DNA from 2 places in the Actinobacillus porcitonsillarum genome. Region 1 is predicted to be linked to the other one. Evidence: riboswitches for the same ligand, from Rfam matches in the RefSeq annotation. Region 1 holds a riboswitch; the other holds the start of a gene.

Region 1 (3,531 bases):
CCGTATGGGAAAGATGCACCGTTATTGATTGCAGTAACCGTATTAACAAGTATGGAAGATTTAGACTTATTGCAAATTGGTATTAATACTTCTCCAATGGAACAAGTTATTCGTTTAGCACATTTAGCTCAACGTGCAGGCTGCGATGGCGTAGTATGTTCTCCACAAGAAGTTGAAGTATTACGTACACATTGCGGTAAGGACTTCAAACTCATTACCCCAGGTATTCGTCCGGAAGGTAGTGATTTTGGCGATCAACGCCGTGTAATGACACCAAAACAAGCAATTGAAACAGGTTCTGATTTCTTAGTGATTGGCAGACCAATTACACAGGCGAAAGATCCTTTGGCGGTGTTAAAATTCATTAATGCGAGTATCGCATAATAATGACGCTTTAATATCCCCTCTCATGAGGGGATTTTATTTTGAGAGAGATATATGACTTTAGTTTATTCTACGGAAACGGGGCGTATTAAACCCGAAAAAGAGAAGATTGAACGACCTAAAGGGGATGGCATTGTTCGTATTCAACGTCAAACAAGCGGTCGAAAAGGAAAAGGGGTTTGCATTATTACAGGGTTAGATCTTGAAGATGCCGAATTAAAACTGCTTGCCGCAGAACTAAAAAAGCGTAGTGGTGTTGGTGGTTCCGTTAAAGATGGGATGATAGAAATACAAGGCGATAATCGAGATTTACTTAAACAGTTACTAGAACAAAAAGGCTTTAAGGTTAAACTTGCCGGAGGTTAAAATATAGCGGTCAAAATAGTTATTTCTTTCCCTATTTTGACCGCTTGTCCTATCTATTCAAACAACCCTGCATGTAAAGCACGAACAATATCATCAGCTTCTTGGTTTTTCACTAATGTACACACGTTATTTGTGCTTGCACCATAGCTAATTAAACGAATATTAAAGCCTTCTAAGTGATGGAATAATTGTTTTGCTACACCAGCCTGCGTATGTAAATTGTTACCAATGATAGCGACAAGTGCTAAATCATTCTCAACTTGTACGTGGCAATGTTCATTCAACTCATCAAGTAATGCTTGAGATAACATATCAGCGCCGGATGAAGCAGAACCCGTTTTATCTAAAGTTACCGCAATGCTCACTTCAGATGTTGTAATGACATCCACAGAAATATTGTGTTTTGCAAGAATCGTGAAGACTTTAGCTAAAAAGCCTTTTGCATGAAGCATCGAAAGACTTGATAGCGTTAAAAGTGTTTGATTACGGCGTAAAGCAATCGCACGGAATGTTGGGCGTGGTTGTGGATCACGTGTTACCCAAGTACCGCCTTGTTCCGGTGCCTTGCTTGAACCAACATAAACAGGAATGTTGCTACGCACAGCAGGTAATAAGGTTGCCGGGTGTAAAACTTTCGCACCAAAGGTTGCCATTTCAGCCGCTTCATTAAATGCCATGGTATCAATACGTTGAGCATTTGGTACAACACGAGGATCTGTTGTGTAGATCCCTGGCACATCGGTCCAAATGAGGACATCATCAGCATTAAGAACTTCGGCTAAGAGTGCAGCAGAGTAGTCAGAACCACCGCGTCCTAACGTTGTTGTTTTTCCTTCATCGTTACGACCAATAAATCCTTGAGTAATCGCTACTTTGCCAGCTGAAAGAAGTGGTTTTAAAATGGCGTCAGCTTGTGATTTTGTTTTTTCGTCATTCGGTACAGCTTTTCCATATTGACTATCCGTAGCCACAATATCACGAACATCAACCCATACGGCAGGATAACCGCGTTCTACGCAAAGCTGAGTAAAGATTTTAGTAGACATCATTTCACCGTGCGAGATAAGCTCATCAGTAAGCGCATCCGATGTCGCTAAGCTTGCTGATTCTGCTAACGCAGTAATATGATTCAATAAGGTATCAATTTCTGCACGGATTTGTGCTTGTTCTTGAAGTTTATCAATAATGTTGTATTGAATGGTTTTAACCGCTTCGAGAATTTCAGTACGGCGAGTTTTATCACAGCCGTTTGCTAATTCCACTAAATAGTTTGTTACACCTGCTGAAGCAGATAATACGACAACACGTGTATTTGGATCTGTTGTTACAATGTTTGCACATAATGTCATAGCGTCAAAATTTGCAACGCTGGTACCACCAAATTTAGCCACAGAAAGTTTAGACATAAGATTTCCCTAAAAAGATAATAAAAAATGTGGTTGTAGTGGATTCGGAAAGGAAATTGAGTAGATTAGTCGGTTGGTACCATTCAATCAGAGCACTCCATTTAAAACAAAAGTGTTTTAAATGACAGCTAGTAGGATTCAACCTAACCTAGCCGATGTTCATTCCAGTCTAGTGAATTCACACCTCGGCAATCACTCCCATCGTCTAATCCTCAATCAGCCCTAGTTGCCTTAGATTAGCTTACCTGAATGTTGCACCTCTCTTGCTTTAAAATCAATAAGTTACGCTAAAAATGCGTAATTTTGGCGTAACGGTTAATTTTAAAGGTTACGGATTTTACTCCGTTTGAATAGCTTATCACAATTTTGTTGAAGGGCAATAATTTATTTAAAGCGTTTTGAATTTGCTCTAAACCAACGAACAACTTCTCCAGCAACATAACGTGGGCGAGGGTTGGGGTTATTTGGGTCTATTGATACAGGTTTAGGAAATGAAGGAAGCTTTACTATCTTTTTATCAATAACAGAACGATCACGCTGTGCCATGATGGCAACATCTTCAACTGTTAGAAGTAATACGCTATCTTCGGTTAAATTAGCAAGTGCCATCATTCTAATTGAGTTTAAGGCTTCTTTTTCGCCTTTCTGTGAAAAGGATAAATTTTCCATATTTCCTCCAATAAAAAACCTAGCGAAAGCTAGGTTGTGTGTTGATCCATTCTCTTAGGGTTTTCCACGTTCGGTAATCGCACTCATCGCCCAAGTAGCAAAATTCTTTGCTGGCTTTTAGGTCGTCTTCGTGGGATTGCAATGCTTCGTCTAGATCTCGAATGATGATGGCTTTGGCGTGTTTGGTAAGGTCTTGCCAATGTTCACGGATAAACTCCACGCAATCTATCACAGCAAAGGTTCTACGCCCCATACAGTAGCGTAATGACTGTATGGCGAGCGTTTGGAAAGTGCGGTGGTTTACGCTGATGGCTTCGGTCATAAATCTTCCTCTTTAACAAACACACCATCTATCATTTTTCCCTTGCGGTCTTTGATTTGGTCGTAGGCGTGTTTTACGCAATCGTAGAAATCAAATCCTGCACCGTAGGCGTAATGCATTAAGTTATAAGCCAACAATCCAATAAGTTCAAAAGGTTCGGCTATTTCTTCGTATTCTAAAGCACTGGCGAGGTTTCCTGCCCAGCTTAAGAGAAAATTTAAATTTGTGGTGCCGGAAAATTTCTCGGGAGGGAATTGGTAGCATTCGTAGGCTTCAAGAATGTCATTATCTAAGCAGTGATAACCAAATTGGGCGCTTAAAATGGTTAGCGCGACAAAACAGTCGCCAATGCTGTCTTTAATCAGTTCTTTGTCCTTTTTGTTG
Region 2 (3,531 bases), 400 kb from region 1:
GGATTATATTGATCAATTTTTTCTGCTAAAAGCTTATCGTGCTCAACACGTGTTAATCCTTCATGACTGACTAAATAGAACGGGACATCAAAACGTTCGGTAAGTTGGCGTAAAGAATCATGATTCCCTACTACGGCAGCAATTTCGACATCCAAACCACCATAATATGTTTTCATGAGAATATCGCCTAAACAGTGTGCTTCTTTTGTAACAAGAATAACAATGCGTTTACGCGCTTTAGGTTTTAGTTGATAAGAAGAGCCTTCTGGTAAGGTAAATTGAAGATCGGCTAATAAGGTTTGATCATTAAAAATACCTTCTAATTCAGTACGCATAAAAAAACGTTTGGTTTCGTTTTCAACAAATTCACTATTTTTTAAAATATTAAGTTGATGTTTGTAACAAATATTCGTGATTTTGGCGACAAGCCCTGTACTATCAGGGCATTCCGTTAATAAAATTTTTGTTTCGATCATGATTATACTTCCTAAAAAATAGAAAAGAGAACCAATAAAGGTTCTCTTTATGTTTTATAATAATTTAGATCTCAAAATCAGCGAGGTTTTTGCCCACTAATTCACGCGGTGTACGACCTTGGCCTGTCCATGTTTTTTCATTGCCGTTGGCATCAATAAATTTATACTTTGCTGGGCGAGGAGCTATGGCTTTACGTACTTTTTTCTCAACTTGTCCACCTAGTAATGCAACAAGTTCTTCCGCTGAAATGCCGTCTTGAGCAAGCATTTCTTTATATTTATTTAAACCTTCTAAGAATTTAGCTTGTTCTAATTCTTGATTTTTTAACTCTTCACGCTTTTCTTCAATAACAATTGCGAGCTTTTCTTGTAAACTTTCTAATTGTTCTAGAGATGTTTCTCGTGCAATAACACGTAAGCTACGAATATTAGATAATGTTTTTAATGCATCAGACATCATTAGTTCCTCTATAAAAAATAAGTAACAAATATTTAGCTTTTGTTTTTTATATTAAACAATATCTATTATATTACCCTAATATATTTGGAGGGTAAATAATAAAAATCAAAAATGATTTAAGGTAAAAGGCTATTTTATAAAAATACTCTTGTTTAAGTCCTTGATTTCATGTACTCTAGCTGCAATCCTACAAATTGTAGAGGCGCAGGTCCGATAAGTACTTTTTCTGAGTGGAAAACGATGAGGAAAAAAGAAAGGCGTATCTGCCGAAATCAATTAAGCGTCATCTTAATTGGTTGGGGTCGTTATCGAAAGGGACGACACTGTCGTGATACTTAATTTAAATGAAAGACATTTAAATAAGTTTGCGGAGTGCTACTGTGAGTTAGGTTAGGGTTCGTTTAGACATATTCTTTATCCAATCCCCTTCCTTGTAATTTACCTCTTTGTGTGAATCATTTCAGTAGATCTTATTTTTACAATATCTTTTATCAAAAATAACTTTAGAGGTTTTATGAATCTTGTCGATTATTCAGCATCATTTTGGTCTGTTGTACCGGCGTTATTGGCTCTCATGCTTGCCATTATGACTCGCCGTGTACTGATTTCATTAAGCGTTGGTATTTTAGTTGGGGCATTAATGCTTTCAGGTGGAGATGTTATTGGTGCGCTTATTTACTTAAAAAATAGTGTTATTTCTCTGATTTATAAAGGTGGCGATGAGGGATTTAATGCGAATAATATCAGTATTATTCTCTTTTTAGTTTTACTTGGCGTATTAACTTCATTGCTTAGTGCATCTGGCGCTAATCAAGCCTTTGCAAATTGGGCTCAAACTAAAATAAAAGGTAAACGTGGTGCAAAATTAGTTGCAGCTTGTTTAGTTTTCGTAACGTTTATTGATGATTATTTCCATAGCTTAGCAGTTGGTGCAATTGCTCGCCCGGTAACAGATAAATTTAAAGTTTCACGAGCAAAATTGGCTTATATATTGGATTCTACCGCAGCGCCTATGTGTGTCATGATGCCGATTTCAAGTTGGGGTGCATATATCATCACACTCGTTGCCGGTTTATTAACAACCCACGCTATTGCCGGATATACACCATTAGGCGCATTTATTACCATGAGTTCAATGAACTTCTATGCCATTTTTTCTATTGTCATGGTATTTTTCGTTGCTTATTTTAGTTTTGATATTGGTTCAATGGCTCGATTTGAGCGTCATGCATCTCATCAAGAAGAAGTTGAGGATGAGATTATCGAAAGTAAAGGGAAAGTTTCTCATCTGATTTTACCTATTATTGCGTTGATTATTGGTACTGTCGCAATGATGCTAAAAACAGGCGGAGATGCTTTAGCTGCAAATGGTACGGAATTTAGTGTATTAGGTGCTTTTGAAAATACAACCGTAGGGATTTCTCTTGTAACAGGTAGCGTATTAAGCTTAATCGTATTAACAATTTGCTTGGCATTAAATCGTAGTTTATCTGTCGCTGAATACGTTAAATCTTATGGTTTAGGCGCTAAAATGATGTCTGGTGCGATTTTGATTCTTTTCTTCGCCTGGACTATCAATGGTGTGGTGAGCGACATGCAAACAGGGAAGTATTTATCTAGCCTTGTTGCAGGTAATATCAATCCAGCCTTTTTACCTGCAATTTTATTTGTTTTAGCTTCTGTTATGGCATTTTCAACGGGAACAAGCTGGGGAACATTTGGTATTATGTTACCGATTGGAGCTTCAATGGCGGTAAACTCAGATCCTAATTTAATTATTCCATGCTTATCTGCGGTAATGGCGGGAGCCGTTTGTGGAGATCACTGTTCTCCTGTATCAGATACCACGATTTTATCTTCAACAGGTGCGCAATGTAATCATATGGATCACGTTATCTCGCAACTCCCGTATGCATTACTAGTGGCATGTGCATCTATTGCTGGCTACTTAGTTCTCGGTTTTACGGAATCTGGTCTATTTGGTTTTGTAACAACGGCAATTGTCATGGCGATTTTAATTTTCGTATTTAAAGCGAGAAAAACAGATTAAAGTTGTCGTTTGATCAAGCGGTAAATATTTTTCTTTATTTTGCAAAGTTAAGTATTTACCGCTTTTTATTTTAAAAATATTGAGAAATGTGAACAAGCTCACATCATTTTTACTCCAAGAGGAGTACTATGATCCCATTCTACAAAACTTGTGTAGGATTAGGAGAATTAAAATGAAAACAAGTTATTTCAAACCTTTAGTTGTGGCGATGGGATTAGGTTTTTCAGTGTCTGGATATGCAGAGACTCGTGTCGGCATAACCTTTTATCATCATGGCGATGACTTTATACAATTGATGAAAAAGGAAATGTCAAATAAAGCAATTTCTCATCATCTTCAATTATTGTTTAATGATTCTCAGAATTCTCAATTTGTTCAAAATAATCAAGTAGAAGGATTACTCAAACAGAGAATAAATGTTTTAGCGGTAAATCTCGTTTATCCTCACGCATGGGATACCGTATTAGGTAAAGCAAAAGAAAAAAATGTTCCCGTTATTTTCTTTAATCGAGATCCAGGGGAAAAAGCAATAGCCAGCTATAATA

The links. Region 1 has a riboswitch for lysine ahead of lysC (lysine-sensitive aspartokinase 3). Riboswitches for the same ligand answer to the same signal wherever they lie in the genome.
Region 2: it holds a riboswitch for lysine, as region 1 does, so the genes downstream of both, DDU33_RS09615 (Na+/H+ antiporter NhaC family protein) here and lysC (lysine-sensitive aspartokinase 3) in region 1, are expected to answer to the same signal.

Annotation. Positions count from the first base shown of each region.
Region 1 is NZ_CP029206.1:1,590,278-1,593,808, forward strand. Features, by position in the region: gene pyrF (orotidine-5'-phosphate decarboxylase) at 1-384, shown strand, start outside; gene yciH (stress response translation initiation inhibitor YciH) at 439-750, shown strand; gene lysC (lysine-sensitive aspartokinase 3) at 804-2,156, opposite strand; lysine riboswitch at 2,239-2,427, opposite strand; gene DDU33_RS07615 (hypothetical protein) at 2,541-2,825, opposite strand; gene DDU33_RS07620 (preprotein translocase subunit SecG) at 2,845-3,147, opposite strand; gene DDU33_RS07625 (MazG-like family protein) at 3,144-3,531, opposite strand, start outside.
Region 2 is NZ_CP029206.1:1,990,761-1,994,291, reverse strand. Features, by position in the region: gene purU (formyltetrahydrofolate deformylase) at 1-476, opposite strand, end outside; gene DDU33_RS09620 (H-NS family histone-like protein) at 541-933, opposite strand; lysine riboswitch at 1,126-1,322, shown strand; gene DDU33_RS09615 (Na+/H+ antiporter NhaC family protein) at 1,451-2,986, shown strand; gene DDU33_RS09610 (substrate-binding domain-containing protein) at 3,159-3,531, shown strand, end outside.